DNA from 3 places in the Mesorhizobium sp. M0633 genome. Region 1 is predicted to be linked to each of the others. Evidence: predicted binding sites of a transcription regulator. Region 1 holds the regulator's gene; each other region holds the start of a gene.
The links. The regulator PhoB, encoded in region 1, activates phosphate uptake and scavenging genes when phosphate is short. The targets are predictions, from matches to a motif close to TGTCATNNANCTGTCAT.

Region 1 (7,675 bases):
TGATCATGCCGAGCACCTCGTCCTGGGTGACGTCGGTTGTGCGCGTCGTTCCGACAACCCGACCGTTCTTCATGACGCAGACACGGTCGGCAAGCTCGAACACGTCGTGAATATCATGGCTGATCAGGAAGATGCCGATGCCGTCGGACTTGAGCTGCCTGACCAGTTCGCCGACCTGCGCCGTCTCTTGCGGCCCGAGTGCCGCCGTCGGCTCGTCCATGATCAGGATGCGAGCATTGAACAGGATGGCGCGGGCGATCGCCACCGACTGCCGCTGGCCGCCCGAAAGCTTTACCACCGGCTCCTTGAAGCGTTGGAAACGCGGATTGAGCCTGCCCATCACCTTGCGCGCCTCGGCCTCCATGGCGACGTCGTCGAGCGTACCCCAGCCGGTCATCAGCTCGCGGCCGAGAAACAGGTTGGCGGCCGCATCGACATTGTCGGCCAGCGCCAGCGTCTGGTAGATCGTCTCGATGCCGTACTTCTTGGCGTCGCGGGGATTGGAGATCGAAGCTTCCTCGCCGTTGACGAAAATCTGGCCCGCATCGCGCTTGTAGGCGCCGGACAGGATTTTTATCAACGTCGATTTGCCGGCACCGTTGTGACCGAGCAAAGCCATCACCTCGCCCGGGAAAAGGTCGACAGAGGCATCGTCGACGGCGCGAATGCCGCCGAAAGCGATGGAGATGTTGCGCATGTCGATCAGCGGCGTGGGAGCGGTTTTGTCTGCCATGCTCGTCCTTCCTCCCTATAGATCCTGCTTGAGCATCAAGTTGTACGAAAACCGGTTTCCACCTTGCGGGATCATGCTCAGACCCGTTTGCGATAGACGGTATCGAGCCACACCGCGACCACCAGCACGGCTCCGACAACGATGCTCTGCAGCGGCGAATCGATGCCGAGCAGCACCATACCGGACTGCAGCGACTGCATCAAAAGCGCGCCGAGCATGGCGCCGAGCACTGTGCCGGAGCCGCCGGCGAGCGACGTGCCGCCGATCACCGCCGCCGCGATGACCAGGAGCTCGTCCAGCGTGCCCAGCGCATTGGTCGACGAGTTCTGCCTGGCTGACGAGATCGCTGCGGCGATCGTCGCCAGCACGCCCATGATCATGAACACCTTCATGGTCACCCAGCGCGTGTTGATACCGGCAAGGTTGGCTGCTTCCGGATTGCCGCCGATGGCGAAGACATAGCGGCCGAAACGGGTACGCTTGGCGATGAAGGTCATGATCAGCCCTACGGCTACAGCCATCAGCACGGGTATGGCGATGCCATGGGCGATGAACAGCCCGCCTTCGGGAACGGTTATATTGTTGGCCGCCGCATATCTGTTCACGATGCCGACCGGCCAAGGATAGGAATTGGCAAGCCATATGGCGCCCATGATGACAAGGCAAGTGACGGCCCCGAGGAACGTCTCGGCCCAGATCGGGCGTAACGGGAAGCGGAACCGCTTGCGCTGCACCCGCCCGTTGAGCAGCATGAACACAACCGCCAGGCACGCGACAATTCCGACGATCCAGCTCCATCGCGCACCGATCGAACCCGTCGGTCCGCCGCCCATCAGCTGGAAAGTGGCATCCAGCGGCGCAATCGTCTGCCCACTGGCGACCCACCATGCGGCACCCCGCCAGACCAGAAGGCCGCCCAGCGTCACGATGAAGGCCGGCACCTCGAGATAAGCGATGATGTATCCCTGGAACGCTCCGATCAGAAGGCCAAGCGCGAGGCCGATGGCCAGCGCCAGGATCCAGATCCAGGGGTTGCCTAATTGCAGACCGACCATTCGCACCAGGAAATGCACCTGCGCAAAACCCATGACCACGCCGATCAGGCCTTCGGCGGAGCCGACCGACAGGTCGATATTGCGCATGACGATAACCAGCACCATTCCGGCGGCCATTATGGCCACGGCCGAAGTCTGCACCGACAGGTTCCAGAGATTGCGTGGCGTCAGGAAGGTCCGGCTGTCGAAGTCGAACGGATTGACGCCGAGCCGTACGCTAGAAATGACATGCAGGCCGACCCAGATGACCAGCAGCGCGCCGACCATGCCGAGCATGCGCGTGTCGAGTTCGGTTGCCTTGAGAAATCGGGCAACAATGCCGAGTTCGGATTCCCGTGCCCGGTCTGTCGTGCTGTCGACCGGCGTGTTGGACGTCGTGTCGGTCATGATGTTTCTCCCGCCGGGTTGCCGTCTGCCGCGGATGCCGGAAGCAGCCTAGAAGTTATCCGCCGGAAGCGGAAAAACAACTCTTGTTGGAAAAACGCCGCGGCGAGCGGCCGCGGCGTTCGGACTTTTCGGAAACGTCGGCTCAGTTGCAGACTGCAACAGTGCCAGCCGTCACCCCGGCGCAGACCTCTTCTTTCTTGATCCAGCCGGCGTCGATGACGACGTTGAGGTTGTCCTTGGTGATGGCGACCGGGGTCAGGAACAGCGACTTGACGGTATTGCCGCCGGGCGTGGTGAAATCCTTCACGCCGGCAATGTCGGTCATCTGCTTGCCGTCGGCCAGTTGCGAGGCGATCTCGGCGGCATTCTTGCCGAGCTCGCGCGCATCCTTCCACACCGACACGGTCTGTGTGCCGAGCGCGATGCGGTTCAGCGCGGCGTGGTCGCCGTCCTGGCCCGAAACCGGAACCGATCCGGCCAGCCCTTGCGCCGTCAGCGCGGCGACGACGCCGCCGGCAGTGCCGTCATTAGCGGCGACCACGGCATCGACCTTGTTGTCGTTGGCGGTCAGGAACTGTTCCATGTTCTTCTGAGCGTTGGCCGGCAGCCAGCCGTCCGTATAGGCCTCGCCGACATTCTTGATCTTGCCGCCGTCAATGGCCTCCTTCAGCACCTCCATCGAACCGGCAAACAGGAAATCGGCATTCGGATCGGAACCCGAACCCTTGATGAAGACGTAGTTGCCTTCCGGCTTCACCTTGAAGACTTCGCGGGCCTGCATGCGGCCGACTTCCTTGTTGTCGAAGGTCAGATAGAACACGTCCTTGTTCTCGATCAGCCGGTCATAGCCGACGACCGGGATGCCTTCGTCCAGTGCCTTCTGCACGGCCGGCCCGATGGCCGAGGCGTCCTGCGCCAGGATGATCAGTGCGCTGGCGCCCTGCGAGATCAGGCTCTCGACGTCGGTGAGCTGCTTGCCGGGGTTGGACTGTGCGTCGGCGGAAATATACTTGTCGCCTGCGGCCTCAATGGCCGCCTTCATTGCGGCCTCGTCGGTCTTCCAGCGCTCTTCCTGGAAGTTCGACCAGGAAACGCCGATGACCTTGTCTTTAGCCTGCGCCACCGACGCCAGCGCCAGCGTCATGGCGACACCCGCCAGAATGGCGGTCGTGAATTTCTTCATCATATCCTCCCTGCGCCGCGTACGGCGTGACCAATTGGCTCAAAGACCAGCTTAGAAGCTCTAATTTTTTCGAGCCTCGAAAAAATACTGGCCCGATCTCCGGCTGCTGTCAACATCGATTCTGATGGATTTTGATGACTCTGCGAGTTTTTTCGAGCGTCGGAATAAACGATGACAGCGCAACCTGCATCTGACACTATTTGCCTGCGTCCGACACTATTTGTCGGACATTACCGACGGCTTCCGGTTCATGAGCGGCCGCCGCAACCGGGAGGAAAGCAAAACAATGTCGGTCGGAATCCGCCATGACGATTTGCGCCGGCGCAACCGGGCGATGGTGATCTCGGCGGTGCGCCGGGCCGGCCAGCCATCGCGTACTGAGATCGCAGCTACTACCGGCCTCAGTCATTCGACCATATCGGCGATCTCTTCCGACCTGATACGGGAAGGCATCCTCGCCGAGAGCAAGGCAAGTGAGCCCGTTTCGTTGAAACGCGGTCGTCCGCAGGTCGGCCTCGCCCTCAACCCGGAAGCGGCGGCGGTGCTGACCGTGGTGTTGTCGCTGAATTTCCTGTCGGCCGCCATTATCGACTATACGGGACAGGTGGTCGCCGAGGAACAGCGCCGGCTGGACACGCTGACCATGCCGCGCGACGAGCTGATCCGTGAATGCATGGCCATCGTCCGGCGCCGGCTGCAGGATCCAGACCTTGACGTCCGCAGTGTCGCCCGCATCGCCCTGGCGATTCAGGGCATTACCGACTCCCCTGCACGCGCCATGCTGTGGTCGCCGATCACGCCGCAGACCGACATCGCCTTTGCCGACATGCTGGAGGACGAATTCGGCATCCCGGCAACGGTGGAGAACGACTGCAACATGATGGCGGTGGCTTTGCGCTGGCGCAATCCGGATCGCTATCGCGACGACTTCATCGCCATCCTGCTTTCGCATGGCATCGGCATGGGGCTGGTGCTGAAGGGCGAACTGTTCACCGGGACGCATTCCTCGGGTGGCGAATTTGGCCACATGATCCATCGTCCGGGCGGCGCGCTCTGCCGTTGCGGGCGGCGCGGCTGCATCGAGGCCTATGCCGGCAACTACGCCATCTGGCGCAACGCCAGGCAGATGAGCGAAGAAAGCGAACCGATCGCCGACGTCAGCGACGCCGACATGCGAGCACTGGCGGCCCGGGCGCGCGAGAAAGATGGGCCGGAACGCGAGGCCTACCGCAAGGCCGGCGAAGCGCTGGGTTTCGGTCTCGGCTCGCTGTTCGCGCTGATCGATCCGGCACCGGTCGCGATGGTCGGCGCCAGTGCCGCCGCCTTCGATCTGATCGAGCCGGCCTTGCGGAAGGCAATCGCCCAGACCGCCGGCGGCCAGCATTCGGGCTCGATCTCCTTCGATACAGAGCCGAACGAATTGCCGCTGATCCGCGAAGGCTGCGCGATGCGGGCGCTAAGCTTCGTCGACCAGGAGATTTTCGCGCCGGGCGCGCAAATGAGGCCCAGCGTCAGAAAGAACGTAGCCTGACCAGGCGGGTCAATCTTCCCTGATCGCATAGCCGGCACCGCGGATGGTGCGGATGACATCCGGCATCCGGCCGTTGTTGACGGCTTTGCGCAGCCGCCCGACATGCACGTCGACGGTGCGTTCGTCGATGTAGATTGTCTCGCCCCAGACATTATCGAGTAACTGGCTGCGCGAGAAGACACGGCCCGGATGCCGCATCATGAACTCGAGCAGCCGGAATTCGGTCGGCCCGAGCCTGATTTCGCTCTTCTTGCGATAGACCCTGTGCGATTCGCGATCGAGCACGATGTCGCCGACCTTCAGCACGCTGGACAGCACTTCCGGCTTGGCGCGCCGCAGCAGCGCCTTGACCCTGGCCATGAATTCCGGTGTCGAAAACGGTTTGACCAGATAGTCGTCGGCGCCGGTCGAAAGCCCGCGCACCCGGTCGCTCTCCTCGCCGCGCGCGGTCAGCATGATGATCGGCAGCCGCTCGGTTTCGGGGCGCACCCGCAACCGACGACAGAGCTCGATGCCGGAAACCGCTGGTATCATCCAGTCGAGCACCAAAAGGTCGGGCACATTCTCCTGCAAACGGATCTCGGCTTCGTCGCCGCGTGTCACCACCTCGACCTGGTAGCCTTCGGATTCGAGATTGTAGCGGAGCAGCACACCCAATGGCTCCTCGTCCTCCACCACCATTATGCGTGGTGCGATCATCGGCTGGGCACCCCCATCATGTCACCGGTGCGGACATTGTCGTTTCGTCCTGCTTCGGACGATTGACCGGCAATTGCTCGCCGGTCAGCACATAATACGCATTTTCGGCGATGTTGGTGACATGGTCGCCGATCCGCTCCAGATTCTTGGCGCAGAACAGCAGGTGCGTGCAAGCGGTGATGTTGCGCGGATCTTCCATCATGTAGGTCAACAGCTCGCGGAACACGGACGTGTATTTGACGTCGATGCGCTCGTCGGCGGCACGCAGCTTGGCCAACGCGGCCGCATCGCCTGCAGCATATTCCTCGATGACACCCTGCACCTGGATGAGAACCAGCTGCGCCATCGCGTCGATGGAATGCGACAGGTCCCGCGGCGTGGCGCTGAGGCCGACCGCACTCACGCGCTTGGCGATATTCTTGGCAAGGTCGCCGATGCGTTCGAGGTCGCCCGCCATGCGGATCGCTCCGACCACATGGCGAAGATCGTGGGCCATCGGCTGGCGTTTGGCGATCAGGGTGATGGCGCGGTCGTCCAGTTCGCGTTGACGCGCATCCATGATGGCGTCGTCGGAAACGACGCGTTGCGCCAGCACGTTGTCGGAATTCAACAGGGCCTTGGTCGCCCCGCCGACCATCGAACCGGCGAGGTCGGCCATGTCGCGGATCAGCTTGCTGATCTGCTCGAGATCCTCGTCGAAAGAAGCGACTGTGTGTTCGCCCATGGTCCTGTCCTCATATGCATGATCGGAACGGCTCAGCCGAAGCGGCCAGTGATGTAGTCCTGCGTGCGCTTCTCGCGGGGCGACGTGAAGATCTTCTCGGTCCGGTCGAACTCGACCAGTTCACCCAGATACATGAAGGCGGTCTGGCGCGACACGCGCGCCGCCTGCTGCATGTTGTGGGTGACGATGACGATCGTATAGTCGGCTTGCAATTCGTCGATCAGTTCCTCGATCTTGGCAGTCGACAGCGGGTCGAGGGCCGAAGCCGGTTCGTCGAGCAGAATGACTTCCGGCTTCACGGCCACGGTGCGGGCGATACAGAGCCGCTGCTGCTGGCCGCCGGACAGGCTCAAGCCGCTGGCGTTGAGCTTGTCCTTGACCTCGCTCCACAGCGCGGCGCGCTTCAACGCCTGTTCGACGCGGCCGTCCATCTCGGACTTGCCGAGGTTCTCGTAGAGCCTGACGCCGAAGGCGATGTTCTCGTAGATCGACATCGGGAACGGCGTCGGCTTCTGGAACACCATGCCGATCTTGGTCCTGAGGAGGTTGAGATCCTGCGACCGGTCGAGAATGTTCTTGCCGTCGAGCAGCACCTGGCCCTCGGCCGTCTGTTTTGGGTAGAGCTCATAGATGCGGTTGAACACACGCAGCAGCGTCGATTTCCCGCACCCCGAAGGGCCGATGAAGGCCGTGACACTGCGCTCAGGCAGTGACAGGCTGATGTCCTTCAGCGCCTTGCTCTGGCCGTAGTAGAAGTTGAGATTCTTGACCTCGATCTTCGTCTTCTCGACGACCGTTTCGGCCATCGTCATGTCTGGGGACAACATCTGTGTCATCTGTCCTCTCTGCGTCCGGTAAGGCTGCGGGCGAGGATGCTCAAGCCCAGAACCGTCAGGGTGATTATGAGTGCGCCGGTCCACGCCAGTTGCTGCCATTCCTCGTAAGGGCTGAGAGCGAACTGGAAGATGGTCACCGGCAGGCTGGCCATCGGCGCGTTGATATTGCTGCTCCAGAACTGGTTGTTGAGCGCGGTGAAGAGCAGCGGCGCCGTCTCGCCGGAAATGCGTGCTATCGCCAGCAATATGCCGGTGACGATGCCGGACAATGCGGCGCGGTAGGCGACCGAACGGATCACCACCCAGCGTGGCGCGCCGATCGCGGCACCGGCTTCACGCAACGCGTTCGGCACCAGGTTGAGCATGTCTTCAGTGGTGCGCACGACCACCGGAATGACCAGGATGGCAAGCGCAACGGCGCCGGCAATGGCCGAGAAATGTCCCATTGGCCGCACCATCAGCTCATAGACAAACAAGCCGATGATGATCGACGGCGCCGACAACAGGATGTCGTTGATGAAGCGGAC
Region 2 (7,675 bases), on a different contig from region 1:
ATAAAATTCGACTTAAACGCCAAGGCTAACAAGAGCTTACCGGTAAGGGGTTTCGAAAGAGGCTTAACGGACGGTCACCCGAGCAAGGATAATTAACCAAAAGATTTAGCCAACGATCCTGGCCGGAATTGCTATCGCCGGGGTTGCCGCTTCTGGATCCAGATCACCACGCGGAACACTATGTAGAGCAGCGCCACCGCAAGGTGCGAGGCGACGATCAGCGGCCGGTGGCCGAACAGCTCGGGGAAGCCGGCATACATGACGCACTCGGTCACCGCGCAGATGAACCAGATCACCGGCCCCCAGGACGCCAGCATCCAGAGGCCGGCGGCAGCGAACGGAAAAAACACCGCCAGCACCACCGCCGCCACCTGCCAGTGCACCGGCATCAGGTCGAAGCGCCACAACGGGCCGGGGTAAAAGCCGATCAGCCGGATCCAGTACAAGATGCCGAACAGCAGACAGTAGCCGGCGATGACGCGCTGGAACCAGGCGAAGATGACCTCGATCGTCGAGGGCTGCAGCACCACGCGTCTCGAGGCGACCTCGCTCACAGCTTCAGTTCCCGTTCGCCGAGCGGTGCGAAATAGGCGTCGACGTTGGCGGCGCTGACGTCATCGATGCCTGCCGGCCGCCATTGCGGCGTCGAGCCTTTATCGATGATGGCGGCGCGGATACCTTCATAGAAGTCGTGCCCGGCAAGCATGCGGTTGAGGATACGGAACTCCATTTTCATGCACTCGTCCATCGACAACGTCTGCCCGGCGCTGATCTGGCGCCATGCAACATGCAAGCTGGTCGGTGAACGTGTGCGGATGGTGGCCAGCGTCTTTGCCGCGAACTCGTCGGCAGCGGCTGCCCGCTCCAGGCTAGCGACGATATCGGCCAGCGACGGCTGCGCGAAATGCCGGGCGATGGCTTCCAGCGTCGGCCTGTCGGTCTCGCGCCTGGCCGGGACGAAGCAGCCGCGCAGCACCGATTCCGGGTCGCCGCTTTCCGCCAGACGGTCGAGGAAGCCGGCCTGGCCCTCCGCCTTGATCGTATGGGTGGCGAGGCCCGACCACAAAGCATCGCCATAGCGGATGCGGTTGCCGGTCAGCGCCAGATACATGCCGAAGCTGCCGCCGAGATCCGGCAACAGATGGCTGGCGCCGACATCCGGGAAAAAGCCGATGCCGACCTCGGGCATGGCAAACTGGGCGTTCTCGGTCAGCACTCGCTGCGAGCCATGGAAGGAGATACCTACGCCGCCGCCCATGACGATGCCGTCGATCACCGCGACATAGGGTTTCTTGAAGCGGGCGATGCGGGCATTCAGCCGGTATTCATCGGCGAAGAAATCGACCGGAGGCCTTCCTGCGCGGCCGGCTTCGTAGATGTGGAGGATGTCGCCGCCCGCCGAAAATGCCCTGCCCTCGGCCTTGACGACGACAACGTCGACGCCGTCGTCGCGCTCCCAACTGCGCAGCGCCTTGTCCAGCGCCTTGACCATGCGGTGGGTTACGGCATTGAGCGCCTGCGGCCGCGTCAGCGTGACGACGCCGGCCCTGCCCAATCTTTCGAAGCGAATCTCGTCGCCTCCGCCAAAATCCATCGCCAGAGAATCCCTCCCCGCGCCCGCCGGGAGTGAAGTGCTAAAGCGTGGCGCATGGCCGCGTCAATGGCGGCGCCCAATCCGCTGCATGGTCGTCGGCGTCACCCAGTGCTAATGCTGGCGCTTTGAACCGGAAGGTTGAACCATGCCTTGGTTGCCGCGCCTTGCTGTTGTGGTGGTCGGCCTGATCGCTGCGAACGCTCCTCCCGTATCGGCCGGAACCGTCGACGAGCTCTATCAATCGCAGACCATCGTCACCGGCCAGGGCGAGGTCAACAGGCAGATCGGTTTCAAGGCCTGCCTCGATGCGGTGCTGGTTCGTGTGTCCGGCGATCAGCGGCTGCCGAAGAGAACTGAGATGGCGGCGCCGCGCGACAAGGCCGGCAGCTTCGTTGCCGAATTCCGCTATCGCGACCGTCTCGAAGGCATTCCGGTCCATGACGAACAGGGCACCCATGACCGGCCGCACGATCTCACTTGTCTGTACAGGCCTGACGTTATCGATCCGGTGCTTGCCACGCTCGGCAGCAAACCATGGCTTGGCGAGCGGCCACGCCTGGTAATTTTCCTGGCGGCGGAGCAAGGCACAAGGCAGTTCGTGCTGACCGCCGACGATGAGCGCGGGGCGGCGATGCGCGAATCGTTCGTCAACGCCACCGGTCCGCTGGTCATGCGGATTGTGTTTCCCGAAGCGTCGCTGCTATCGGCCTCAAAGCTTAACGACCAGGCCCTGCGCCATGCCGATATCACGACGCTGGACCAGCTTGCCAGGAAGGCCGGAGCCGACCAGGCGCTCGCCGGCAGTATCGTCTGGAGCGACAAGGAACTGGGCTGGATAGCCGACTGGCGGCTTGCCTTGAATGGCAAGAGCTACAATTGGCAAGTGCGCGGCGTCAGCTTCGACGAGGCATTCCGCGTCGCCATGCGGGGTGCTGCGCAGATCCTATCGGGCAATGGGCAACCAGAATAGCGCCCGACAGGACCGCTGGCACAATCGTGTCGCATTGGTCAGCAGCGAAAGCTCGTGGTAAAAGCCGCCCGATCCGGAGTTTTTGCGATGAACAAATTCACCCCTGCAAAGCCTGCCGGCGCGCGCAGCGTCGACGAGATCACCGGCAGCCGGCGGCTGCGGCGCATGCGCAAGGCCGATTGGTCGCGCCGCCTTGTCCAGGAGAACCGGCTGTCGGTCGACGATCTGATCTGGCCGATCTTCGTCGTCCACGGCAGACAAGTGCGCGAACCGATTGCCGCCATGCCCGGCGTGTTCCGCCTGTCGCTCGACCTCGCCGTCAAGGAGGCTGAGCGAGCGGCCAAACTTGGCATTCCGGCGATCGCCACTTTCCCCAATGTCGAGCTCGGCCTGCGCGATCAGACCGGTTCGCATATCCTCGATCCGGAAAACATCATCAACCGTGCCACCCGCGCCATCAAGCACGCGGTGCCGGAGATCGGCATCATCACCGACGCCGCGCTTGACCCTTTCACCTCGCATGGCCATGACGGCATCTTGCGCGAGGGCATTATCGTCAATGATGAAACGGTGGAGCAGGTGACGGCGGCGGCAGTCATCCAGGCGGCGGCGGGGGCCGACATCATTGCCCCCTCGGACATGATGGACGGCCGGATCGGTGCCATCCGCGATGCGCTCGACGCCAATGGATTTCAGGATGTGGCGATCATGTCCTATGCGACCAAGTTCGCATCCGCCTTTTACGGCCCCTATCGTGAGGCGGTCGGCACCGCCGGCCTGCTCAAGGGCGACAAGAAGACCTATTACATCGACCACGCCAATTCCGACGAAGCGGTGCGCGAGGCCGAGCAGGATCTCGCCGAGGGCGCCGACATGCTGATGGTCAAGCCCGGCCTGCCCTATCTCGACATCATCCGGCGGCTCAAGGACGAGTTGCAGATGCCGACCTTCGCCTATCAGGTCTCGGGCGAATATTCGATGATCAAGGCCGCCGCCGCCAATGGCTGGATCGATGGCGAAAAGGCGATGCTGGAATCGCTGCTCGCCTTCAAGCGCGCCGGCTGCGACGGGATTCTCACCTACTTTGCGCCCGAAGTGGCGGCGATGCTCAAGGGGTGATGCGCCTTTGTAGCGTCTACATCGAGTAGTGTTCGTTCGTCCAAAGCGCGACATGGAACGCCGCAGGACATCGCTTCAAGTTTACGCTGCCCCTCGTTGCCCTGCCGGGCATTTCTCGCCGTAAAGTGGCAGGGAGAAAGACGCGTTCGTAAAAGATTTCACCAATCTCCAGCGTTGCAAAAATATCGACGTTGCGGCCAGCCCCTTCTCCCCGTCACTATACAGGGAGAAGCTGCCGGCAGGCGGATGACGGGCGGCGCCGACATTGAGATTAGTTATTCCAACATGATTTGGAAGCGATTGCCCCGCCGGCGATTCAAAATACCGCTTGCAAAATGCAATCAGTTAAGCTACCCCGATAACTGCTTGCATCTCACAATTGGTTATCGAGGAGGCTCTCATGTCCAAACTTCGCGTCAGCGCTTTCACCTTGTCGATCGACGGCTTCGGCGCCGGTCCCGACCAAGACCTGAAGAACCCGCTGGGTGTTGGCGGGGAAGCCCTGCACGAATGGATGTTCGGCACCCGCACCTTCCGCAAGATGGTCCTCGGCAAGGATGGCGGGACCACGGACACTGACGAGGCGTTCGCCGCGCGCAGCTTCAAAAATATCGGCGCGTGGATCCTGGGCCGCAACATGTTTGGGCCGATCCGCGGCGAATGGCCGGATGACAGCTGGAAAGGCTGGTGGGGTGACAACCCGCCCTACCATGTGCCGGTCTTCGTGCTCACGCACCATCCACGTGATCCCATTGTCATGGAGGGCGGCACGACCTTCTATTTCGTGACCGACGGCATCCACTCAGCGCTGGAGAAGGCGAAAGCAGTGGTTGACGGCAAGGATGTACGGCTGGGCGGTGGCGTTTCTACGATCCGGCAATATCTCAAGGAAAAGCTCATCGACGAAATGCATCTGGCGATCTCACCGGTCCTGCTAGGCGCCGGCGAGAGCCTTTTTGCCGGCATCGACATGCCCAAGCTCGGCTATCGCTGCAGCGAGCAGGTCGCGACGCCGAAGGCCACGCATGTCATCATCGAGCGCACCTAGCTTGTTGCAGGGCGCCGCCATGGAGGCGCCGCCTTCCTCGCCGCTTTAGTCAGTACTTCTCCGGCACATACAGTTCGCGCGGCAGTACCTGGCGCTCGTATTCGGGATTGAAGACGCGCTCCGGCAGTGTGATCTCTTCGTGCGGCACCTCCTCATAGGGCATCTGCTTGAGGAGATGGTCGATGCAGTTCAGCCGTGCCCGCTTCTTGTCGTTGCCCTCGACGATGAACCACGGGGCTTCCGGGATATTGGTGCGGGCGAACGTTTCTTCCTTGGCCTTGGTGTACTGCTCCCAGCGCACGCGCGACTGGAGGTCCATCGGCGACAGTTTCCATTGCTTCATCGGGTCATGGATGCGCATCAAAAAGCGCATCTGCTGCTCCTCGTCAGTGATCGAAAACCAGTATTTGACAAGCGTAATGCCTGAGCGGACCAGCATGCGTTCGAAATCCGGAACGTCGCGGAAGAACTCCTCGACCTGATCCGGCTGGGCAAAGCCCATTACCCGCTCGACGCCCGAGCGGTTGTACCAGGAGCGGTCGAACAGCACGATCTCGCCGCCGGCCGGCAGATGCGGAACGTAGCGCTGGAAATACCATTGCGACTTCTCGCGCTCGGTCGGCGCCGGAAGTGCTGCGACGCGGCAGATGCGCGGATTAAGCCTCTGGGTGATGCGCTTGATAACACCACCCTTGCCCGCCGAGTCGCGGCCCTCGAAGACCACGACGAGCTTCTTCTTGTGATAGGCGACCCAGGATTGTAGCTTGATCAATTCGGATTGCAGCGTGATGAGATTGCGAAAATACTGCAGGCGGTCGATCGATGGCGGATGCGCATTCTTGTAGATCTTGGCGATCTCCATCGACAGCGCCGGCTCCGAGATTTCCAGCTCATAATCTTCGTCGAGCGTGTCGGCGAGTTCCGCTTCCAGCCAGTCCCTGGCCGGGGAATTCTGTTTTATCTCGGTCATTTGCGCTGCTCCGCTTACAGGCCTTGCCGGCCGCTGTCAGGCGCTCTGCCGCCCGGCCCGGCGGCCGGAAATCGAAGCGCTGGACCGATGTTAGTATAGGCCGGCAATGACGGTTTTATTGCAGCCACTACTGCGCCGGCTGTGCGTTCAATCCGCAAGATGTGATCGAGCTTGCCCTGCGGGGCGGGCGACAAGCGGAACGAATTATCCTACAAATGCCCGGTTCACTGAGGGGCTGTCGTTTGCAACGCCCTTTCCCGATAAATTGTGAGGATACGACATGGAATACCGCACTCTCGGCCGTTCCGGGCTGAAGGTTTCGACGCTGACCATGGGCACCATGACGTTCGGCGGCGGCGGCGCGTTTTCGGCGGTCGGCAAGACCGACCTCGACGAGGCGCGCCGGATGATCGATCTTTGCATCGATGCCGGCGTCAATGTCATCGACACCGCCAACGTCTATTCGAACGGGGTGTCGGAAGAGATCATCGGCGAGGCGCTCGGCGGCAAGCGCAAGGGCGACGTGCTGATCGCCTCCAAGGCGCGCATGCGGATCGGCAAAGGCCCCAATGATGAAGGCCTGTCGCGCTACCATCTGATCCGCGAATGCGAAAGGAGCCTTAAGCGGCTCAGGACGGATGTCATCGACATCTATTTCCTGCACGAGTGGGATGGCCTGACACCGCTTGAGGAAACCATCGCCGCGCTCGACACGCTGGTCGCGCAGGGCAAGGTCCGTTATGTCGGCTGCTCCAATTATTCCGGCTGGCAAGTTATGAAGGGGCTGGGGATCAGCGACCGTCAGCACCAGCCACGTTTCGTCACCCAGCAGATCCATTACACGCTGGAAGCGCGCGAGGCCGAGTATGAATTGTTGCCGATCTCGGTCGACCAGGGGCTCGGCGTGCTGGTCTGGAGCCCGCTTGCCGGCGGGTTGCTGTCCGGCAAATACCACCGTGACCAGCCGACCGCCCGCCAGCTCAGCGGCTGGTCGGAACCGCCGATCCGCGACGAGGACCGGCTGTGGCGGATCGTCGACACGCTGATCGATATCGGCAATAACCACGGTGTGTCGGCAGCGCAAGTGGCGCTTGCCTGGCTGCTCGGCCGGCCCGCCGTCAGTTCGCTGGTGATCGGCGGACGAACCGAAGCGCATTTCAAAGACAATATCGCCGCTGCAAGCCTGGTGCTTGGCGATGAGGAGCGCACACGCCTCGATGCGGTCAGCAGGCCGCCCGTGCTCTATCCCTACTGGCACCAGCAATTCACGGCAAAGGACCGGTTCGGGCCGGCCGATCTCGTCCTCGACCGCGACGGCGCCTGAAAAGCCGGGCTCTCCGGACTGCGCCGAGATATGGAGCCCGATCGTGCCTTGCGGTGTTGTGTTTGCGGTCCAATGCTCCTAGGCAAAGGCCAAGCACAATGAAAGGAAACGATATGGCACGAGCACCGAACTACGGTCAGGAACGCAAGGAACGCGACCGGCAGAAGGCTGCCAAGAAGGCGGAAAAGCAGGCTGCCAAGGTCGCAGCCAAGGAGCGATCGAAGCCCGAGGGCGAGAGCGAGTCCCAAACCAAAACCGAAACGACCGAGTGATGACGCCCGGCCTGTCAGGCGGTCCGGGCCTCGGTCAAATCCCGCTATGCCTCAGGCGGGCGCCTTGTCGCTGACGAAGACGTTCACTTCACGCGCGGCGGCAATAAAGGCCCGTCTTGCGTTCATGGCCGGCTTGTCGCCGGCCAGCGCATCATGACAGGCTTGCAACGCTTCGCGGTGCTTGGGGCTGCGCTTGCCGGGCCAATTGTTGAGGAGGTAGTCGGAAGCCTCGCGGGCCGTACGCAAGAGCTGATTGCTTCCCGCCGCGCCCTTGACGGTCACGGGTGTGTCAAATCGGTTGTTTTCCATCGCTGCTCTTACGCCATCGGCATTTGCGAAGCGAGACCGAAAGTAGCATTCTTCGCTCATCTGCTCTTT
Region 3 (7,675 bases), on a different contig from region 1:
TGCGAAAAGCCGACGGCGATGTCGTCGGCGCCGAGCAGCGAGGCCGACATCAGCATCATGTGCGAATCGTCGTAAACGGAGGTGCGGATGCCGATGCGCAGGAATTTGTGCGAGACGTCGCGCGCGATCTGCGCCGAGCCGCCGACGCCGTAGAAATCGCGATTCCTGGCGCGGTAAAGCAGATCGGCGGCACGGTCGAAATCGTCCATGTCGAGGATGGCGAGCGTCTCCTCCAGCGCCTGGATAGAGGTGCGGAACACCTTCTGCACGATTTCCGCCGAACTGTCGTCCACCGACAGTTCCTGATGCATCTCGGCGGTCGGCAGGCGGCTGTATTCATAGACCGCCGTGCGAAAGTCGCGATAGCCGGAAAAACCCAGCTTCTTGGCGATCTTGACCACCATCGCCTCCGAGACACCGGCCTCCTCGGCGATCTGCTTGAGCGGTATGGTCTCGTCGAAGCCGCGCCGTCCGAAGACGGTTTCAACCACCTTCGCCTCGAGCGGCGTCAGATGCGGCATCATCATGCGGATGCGCGGTCCTACTGCTTTCAGGTCCAGCCCGGTCAAGGTCATCCACGTCCCCTCGTCACGCGATCGATAAGCATCGCGGCGAGGATTATAAGGCCAGTTGCCAGGAGCTGATAGAAGGACTGCACGTTCATCAGCGTCAGGCCGTTGCGCATGCTGCCAAGGATGACGGCACCCAGGATGGTGCCGACGACGCTGCCCTTGCCGCCCATCAGCGAGGCGCCGCCGATCGCCGCCGCCGCTATGGCGTCGAGCTCCCAGAGATTGCCCAGAATGGGTTCGGCCGCACCCAGCCGGCCGATCAGGATCTGCGCTGCAAGCGCTGCCAGCAGGCCCGAGATCATATAGGCGGCGATCTTGGTGCGGGCGATCGGCACGCCGGCTATGTAGGCCGCCTCCTCATTGCCGCCGACGGCGAGCAGATATTCGCCAAACGGCGTCTTCTTGAGGATGATCCAGGCAATCAGCGCGACCACGGCCACGATGATGACCGCCAACGGCAATCCGAACAGCGAGCCGTTGAAGATGGCACGGAAACCGGCAGGCAGGCCGAGCACCGGATTGCCGCCGGTATAGATCAGCGCCAGCGCCCGGTAGGTGCTGAGCGTTCCCAGCGTGACGATGAAGGGCTGCAGCCCGACATAGGCGACCAGCACGCCGTTGAGCAGTCCGCAGGCAAGGCCGATGGCGAAGCCGGCGGCGATGGCCAGCGGAAACGGCACACCGGCAACCAGCATCGAGGCCGAGATGACCGCCGAAAGGGCTGCCGTCGGCCCGACGGACAGGTCGATGCCGCCCGAGATGATGACCAGCGTCATGCCCAACGCCAGGCAGGCATTGATGCTCGATTGCTGCAGGATGTTGATCAGATTGCGCTCGGCAAAGAAGCCCGGGACCAGCGCCCCGAAGACGGCGAGGATCACCACCAGTCCGATCAGCGTGCCGGCGTCGCGCACGGAAAACCGGTGCAGGAAATCTGCCCTTGGGCGCGCTGCTGTGTGTTGGGTTATATCGGTCATCCGCTGGTCCTGTCCGTTATGCACCGGCCCGATGGCCTTGCGTCTTGCCGGCCTCAATCTCCGTTTGGGGTATGGCGTGCGCGGCGATCGCTTGTTCGCTGAGACTTGCGCGGCCCAGTTCGGCGGCGACCGTGCCGTCGCGCATGACCAGCACGCGGTCGGCGAGCCGGATCACCTCGGGGAGTTCGGACGACACGACGATTACCGAATGGCCTTCGGCGGCGAGTTCCTCGATCAGGTGGTAGATCTCCGCCTTGGCGCCGACATCGATGCCGCGCGTCGGCTCGTCGAATAGAAGGATCCGCGTTCCCGCCGCCAGCCAGCGGCCGATGATCGCTTTCTGCTGGTTGCCGCCGCTGAACAGGCGGATCGGCCGGTCGAGCAGGAACGGCCTGAGATTGACGCGTTTCATCTTCTCGGCTGTCACGCGCTTCAGCCGGCGATGGTCGATGAGGACGCGCGGCGCGAACACGCCCATCGAGGCCAGCGCCATGTTGCTGGAGATCGACCGCAACGGCACGATGCCTTCGCGCTTGCGCTCCTCCGGCACCAGGCCGATGCCGGCCGCGATCGCGTCGCGCGGACTGGAAAGTTTTACCGCCTTGCCGTCGATCTCCATTGCGCCTGATGAGGCCCGGTCGGCGCCGGCCAGCAGCCGCAGCAGTTCGGTGCGGCCGGACCCGACCAGGCCGGCAATGCCCAACACCTCGCCGCGATGCAGGTCGAACGAAACGTCACGGACCTTGGTTACCGAGGCGAGGCCACGCACGCTCAGCCTGATCTCGGGGGAAGCATGCGAGCGGTGTTGTTCCTGGGCGAGCTCGCGGCCGACCATCATCGAAACGACGGCCTTTTCCGACACCTGCGCGAGATCGACGGTTTCGACCACAACGCCGTCGCGCATGACAGTGGCGCGCTCGCAGATACCGAACACCTCGTCCAGCTTGTGCGAGACATAAACGACGGCGACACCGTCGCGTGCCAGACCTGCAATGACTTCCGCCAGTCGTTCGAACTCGCTCGGCGTGAGGCTCGACGTCGGCTCGTCCATCGCCACGATCCTGGCGCGGTCGAGCAGCGCCCGGGCAATCTCGACGATTTGCCGCTGCGCCACCTTCAGCGAGCCAAGCGGGGCTGCCGGGTCGATGGTCGTATCGATGGCGGCCAGGGCTTGCGCAGCGCGGCGTTCCTGCTCGCGCCGTGCGACGAAGACGCCGCCGCGCGTCAGCGGATGGCCGAGGAACATGGTCTGGGCGACGCTGAGGCGTGGCACCTGCTGTAATTCCTGATGGATCATCGCCACGCCCGCGGCGCGTGCGGCGACCGGATTGTTCAGCGTCACCGGCTTGCCGTCGATCAGCACGCTTCCCGCCGTCGGCCTGTAGACCCCCGACAGGATGCGCAGCAGCGTCGATTTGCCGGCGCCGTTTTCACCGAGCAGTCCATGGATTTCGCCGGCGCCGGTTACCGGGGACGCTGGCGATGACGTCGAACTTGCCGGCCTCGGTGATCGTGGTCTTGAAACCGTCGGTACGCTGGACGGCGGCGTAGACGCCGGCCTGGCCCTCGACGATGGCGACCTTGCCGCCGTCCGGCCGGTTCTTGATGAACCATTTGGCGACGCGCACGCCATTGTCGCGCTGGACATTACCGACATAATGCTCGGCCTGCGGAATAACAGCATCATTGACGTTGACCACCGGCACGTTGGCCGCCTTGGCCTGGTCCATGATCGGCTGCAGGTTGGAGTCGGTCTGCGGCGAGACGAGCAGCACGTTGTAGCCCTGTGTGACCAGGCCTTCGGCGATGGTGAGCTGGCCGAGCTGGTCGCCCTCGCTCTGCGCTGCCTGGTAGACGACGGGCACGCCGATGCGGTCGCCGAACGACTTGTAGCCCTCTCCCAGCGAGCGCCAGTATTCATTGGTCAGCGTCTTGGAGACCGCACCCGCCTTGGTGCCCTCGGGCAGCTTGGGGAACGCACCGAACCTGGCCTCGAGCTGCGACCAGTCGATGCGATCCTTCTCGGTGTCGGAATTGAGCGGCGCGAGGTCCGCGGAAAAAGCCGAGCCGATTGACAGCGCCATCAGGGCAGCGGCAGCGGTGGCAAGTAGAAATTTCATGGTCTTTCCTCCCTGGTTGAAAACGGTGATGGCGCCGGAGCTTCAGCTGTCCGGCCCGAGCATGGCTTCCTGGATGATGGCCTGCGAGGCGACCGCGTCCTGACGGTCGACGGCAGTGGACAGGCGATTGTCCTTTTCCAGCCGATCGACGACGCGCAGCATGCGCTTGACAGTCGCGATGTTGACTTCGCATTCGTGGACCGGGTCGAGCCCGGTCATGTCGGGGAACGTGTCGAAGTAGATGGCGCCGGCATAGCCGTCTCGACGGATCTGCCTGAGCAGCTCGATCGTCTGCAGCGTATGCACGGCCCCGACCATCAAGCCGTCGTCGCGCTTGGCATAGCCATCGTTGAGGTGCACGCCGAGCAGCTTGCTGTGCCGTGCCACGAGCGCAGCGGCGAAAGCCGGCTGCTCGTCGGCGTAGAGCACATGGGCGAAATCGAGCGTCACGCCGAGATTGGGCAGGCCGATCTCGCGGATCGCCAGCAACGTCGTCGCCGCATCGGGCATCAGGCTGTAGGAGCGCGGCTCGTTGGGTTTGTATTCAAGGCTGATCTGGCAATCGGGGTCATGCGCCGCAACTTCACGAATTCCATCGATTTCGTGTTGCCAGAGCGTCGCATAATCGGCCTGGAAAGCATAATCGAAGCCATCCTGCCCGAGCCACAGCGTCATCAGGCTGGCGCCAGCCTCGCGCGCGGCGTCGATCCCGGCCTTGGTCATGTCGATGGCCTCGCGGCGAACGGCCGGATCCGGATTGGTGAAGGCGCCGAGCTTGAAGGCCGGGTTGGAGTAGTAGCGCATGGCGAAACCATTGATGGAAAGCCCGAGATCGCCGAGTTTGCGCGCCATTTCCGCAGGCTTTTCATCGACATGGTCGGGAAAGTTGAGGTCGAGATCGGTCAACTCCGCAACCTTCGCCGCACGTGCCGCCATTTGCAGCATGGACGGTTTGCCGACAAGATCGGGCCACTCGGCCTGTGGCCGCGAGGCAAAGGAATTGAGGCGGGTGGCGAAACGACAGACTGTCATCGGTGGCCTTTCATCGTCATAACTTCACATAAGAACGATAATTTGTAAAGTTGTTAATTGCACTCTCGGCGGCGACGGATTCGCATGTCCAGGCCAGTTGCGACCACAAGGGTCAAAGCAAGCGCGGCACTGTCACGCAAGTATCATGTTCGCGTCCTAGATCGCTTCTCCGAAGGCTTTCGCGGCATCCTCGATGCGACGCGGCGCTTTTTCGGGCCCCGGCAGCTTTGTCTCAAAGAGGATATCCATGAAAAACCTGCACCGAACCGCGTCCCTCGCTGTCGCGCTGGCGATGTTCACCGCCTTGACTCCGGCCCTGGCAGAAAACTCCGCGACCGTCGGCGGCGTCAGCTTCGTCAACAAGGGCCTGGTCGGCGTCGGCCGCATCCCGGCCAGCCAGAAGGACAAGTTCGGCGAGACGTTTGGCTCCGGCTCAGGCATGTCGATCGATGCTGCCGGCTGGACGCATGGCGCCGACGGCTACAAGGGCTCGTTGTGGCTGTTGCCGGATCGCGGCTACAATGTCGTCGGTACTACCGACTACCGGCCGCGCCTCAACACGATTGCCATCGAGTTCGCTCCGATCACGCCGGGTGCAGTGCCAGCCGCCGGCCAGGAACAGTCGGGCCTCAGGGCGACGCTTGCCGACACCATGCTTTTGACCGACGACAAGGGCGCCGACGCAACCGGGCTCGATCCGCTCAACGGCGTGCGTGCCGCGACCGACGACATGCCGATCCTGCCCGAAGCCAACGGCAAGCTCGCGCTCGATAACGAAGCGATCGCACGGCTGCCCGACGGCACGATGTTCATCTCGGACGAATACGGTCCGAACATCTACCGCTTCTCCGCCGATGGGCGTCTGATGTCGGCAACGCAGCCGCCGGCGGCGCTTGTCCCGATGCGTCACGGGACGCCAAACTTTGCTTCCAACAATCCGGGACCTGGCGCGGCAGACCCAGATCCGAAGGATCCCGAAACCGGCCGTCAGAACAACCAGGGCCTCGAAGGCATGGCGCTGACGCCGGACGGGAAGTTCCTGATTGCCGTGCTGCAGTCGGCCCCAAGGCAGGATGGCGGCGATTCCGCCTCGACGCGCCAGAACACGCGCGTGCTGGTCTACGATGCCTCGGATCCCGGCCAGCTCAAGCTCGCGCATGAATATGTCGTGCCGCTGCCGGTGTTCACCGATGCCAAGGGCAAAACCAAGATCGCCGCGCAGAGTGAAATCGTGGCGCTGTCGGACAAGACCTTCCTGATGCTGGCGCGCGACAGCGGCAACGGCCAGGGGCTGAAGGGCGACACCTCGCTCCATCGCGAGATCAGCGTCGTCGATGTGTCGGCGGCAACCGACATCGCCGGCACAGAGTTCGACAAGGACAAGCCGCTGGCGCCCAAGGGTGAGCTCGATCCATCGGTGACGCCGGCCAAGCTGACGCCGTTCATCGACATCAACGACAAGAGCGAGCTCGGCCGCTTCGGGTTGCACAATGGCGCGCCCAACGACCGCAACAACCTTTCGGAGAAATGGGAGGCGATGTCGGTGGTGAGCGTCCTCGATCCAAAGCTGCCCGACGACTATTTCCTGTTCGTCGCCAATGACAATGACTTCCTCACGCAGGACGGCTTCCAGGTCGGCGCGGCCTACAAGGCCGAGGATGGCGCCGATGTCGACACCATGTTCCTGGTCTATCAGGTCACGCTCCCAGGCCTCACCGGGAAGTAGCGGCAGCCATACAGGCGGAGGCGCCGAACGCGTCCGCCTGAGCTGGCGCGATTGAACGGTCGTGCCCCTTCAGTTGCGGCTCGCCCGCGAAAAGACGGTGTCCTAAGCATCGCAAAACCTGCGACTGACGATCCAGTCGAAGGCACTTACCTCAACATCTCCGCGTCCCTTGGCACGCCTGCATCGATCGGCTCGGCCGTCCTGTTTGACACGGCGGCGATCTTCCCGGCGGCCGACAGGTTCGGGCGCACGAAGACCGGCACGACGCCATCGACGCGGCTGTAGAGGTCGATAATGTCCTGATTCATGAAGCGCACACAGCCGGAGGAAGCGTTCTTCCCGATGGAATCCCACTCCGGCGTGCCGTGCAGCCTGTACATCGTGTCCTTGCCGTCACGGAAGAGATACAGCGCGCGGGCACCAAGCGGGCTCTGCGGGCCGGGCGGCATGCCGTCCTTGTATTTCGCCAGTTCCGGCCGGCGTTGGATCATTTCCGGCGGCGGCGTCCAGACCGGCCACTTCTTTCTCGCCTGAACCACGGCGCTGCCGGTCCATCCGAAACCGGCCTTGCCGAGGCTGACGCCATAGCGAATTGCCTTGCCGCCGTCGCGCACCAGATAGAGGAAGTGCTCGGAAGTATCGACGACGATCGTGCCGGGTTTTTCTCCAGTCGGGTCGGCCACGATTTGACGCACGAATTTCGGATCGACCTTGGCTACCGGAATTGCCGGCAGTTGATAGCCCTCGTCGATGCGCGCGGCATACATGCTTGCGGCATCGCCGAGAGCCGGATCGCTTGGTGCCGCGGGCACCGGCGGCGCCGCCACGTCCGTCGTGGTGCACGACGAAAGAGCCACGGAGGCCGCGCCCAGAGCGGATGCACCAAGAAAGGCGCGCCGGTTCAGGCGCTCAAAAAACAACGGAATATCGGACATGAGCCCCCCGGCTTACCGATGAGATCCAGGAAAATGCGGCCCCACGCGTGCGGGATCAATATACGATTCCGAAAGGTTTGAGAAATGCTTAGATCAAGGCACGCCAGGCGGAATTTACAGCGCCGCATCGACCTCTCCCGTTAAATCGGCAATCATTGCGGACTCAGACAAGCCTTCGCCGAGTTGCCTGCCATGGACGACAACATGCCCCCGCGCCGGCGGACCGGCGACCTCACCAGTGGGCCTATCCCGCGCACCCTTCTACTGTTTGCCCTGCCGGTGCTCGGCTCCAATGTGCTGCAGTCGCTCAACG

Region 2: a site for PhoB is predicted at 5,808-5,824, ahead of ppk2 (polyphosphate kinase 2). Genes of this name have one in related genera too.
Region 3: a site for PhoB is predicted at 4,832-4,848, ahead of NKI47_RS09660 (esterase-like activity of phytase family protein). Genes of this name have one in related genera too.

The regions. Positions count from the first base shown of each region.
Region 1 is NZ_JAMYQC010000008.1:65,796-73,470, forward strand. It holds gene NKI47_RS10690 (ATP-binding cassette domain-containing protein) at 1-733, opposite strand, end outside; gene NKI47_RS10695 (sugar ABC transporter permease) at 811-2,175, opposite strand; gene xylF (D-xylose ABC transporter substrate-binding protein) at 2,318-3,358, opposite strand; gene NKI47_RS10705 (ROK family protein) at 3,645-4,889, shown strand; gene phoB (phosphate regulon transcriptional regulator PhoB) at 4,899-5,588, opposite strand; gene phoU (phosphate signaling complex protein PhoU) at 5,605-6,312, opposite strand; gene pstB (phosphate ABC transporter ATP-binding protein PstB) at 6,345-7,148, opposite strand; gene pstA (phosphate ABC transporter permease PstA) at 7,145-7,675, opposite strand, start outside.
Region 2 is NZ_JAMYQC010000010.1:52,115-59,789, reverse strand. It holds gene NKI47_RS13070 (DUF6163 family protein) at 132-554, opposite strand; gene NKI47_RS13065 (enoyl-CoA hydratase/isomerase family protein) at 551-1,594, opposite strand; gene NKI47_RS13060 (DUF8605 domain-containing protein) at 1,740-2,564, shown strand; gene hemB (porphobilinogen synthase) at 2,652-3,683, shown strand; gene NKI47_RS13050 (dihydrofolate reductase family protein) at 4,084-4,731, shown strand; gene ppk2 (polyphosphate kinase 2) at 4,781-5,701, opposite strand; gene NKI47_RS13040 (aldo/keto reductase) at 5,982-7,025, shown strand; gene NKI47_RS13035 (hypothetical protein) at 7,139-7,297, shown strand; gene NKI47_RS13030 (DUF982 domain-containing protein) at 7,349-7,606, opposite strand.
Region 3 is NZ_JAMYQC010000007.1:129,014-136,688, reverse strand. It holds gene NKI47_RS09685 (MurR/RpiR family transcriptional regulator) at 1-575, opposite strand, end outside; gene NKI47_RS09680 (ABC transporter permease) at 572-1,549, opposite strand; partial or broken gene NKI47_RS09675 (sugar ABC transporter ATP-binding protein) at 1,566-3,017, opposite strand; partial or broken gene NKI47_RS09670 (substrate-binding domain-containing protein) at 2,986-3,669, opposite strand; gene NKI47_RS09665 (TIM barrel protein) at 3,712-4,701, opposite strand; gene NKI47_RS09660 (esterase-like activity of phytase family protein) at 4,949-6,427, shown strand; gene NKI47_RS09655 (L,D-transpeptidase) at 6,574-7,362, opposite strand; gene NKI47_RS09650 (MATE family efflux transporter) at 7,555-7,675, shown strand, end outside.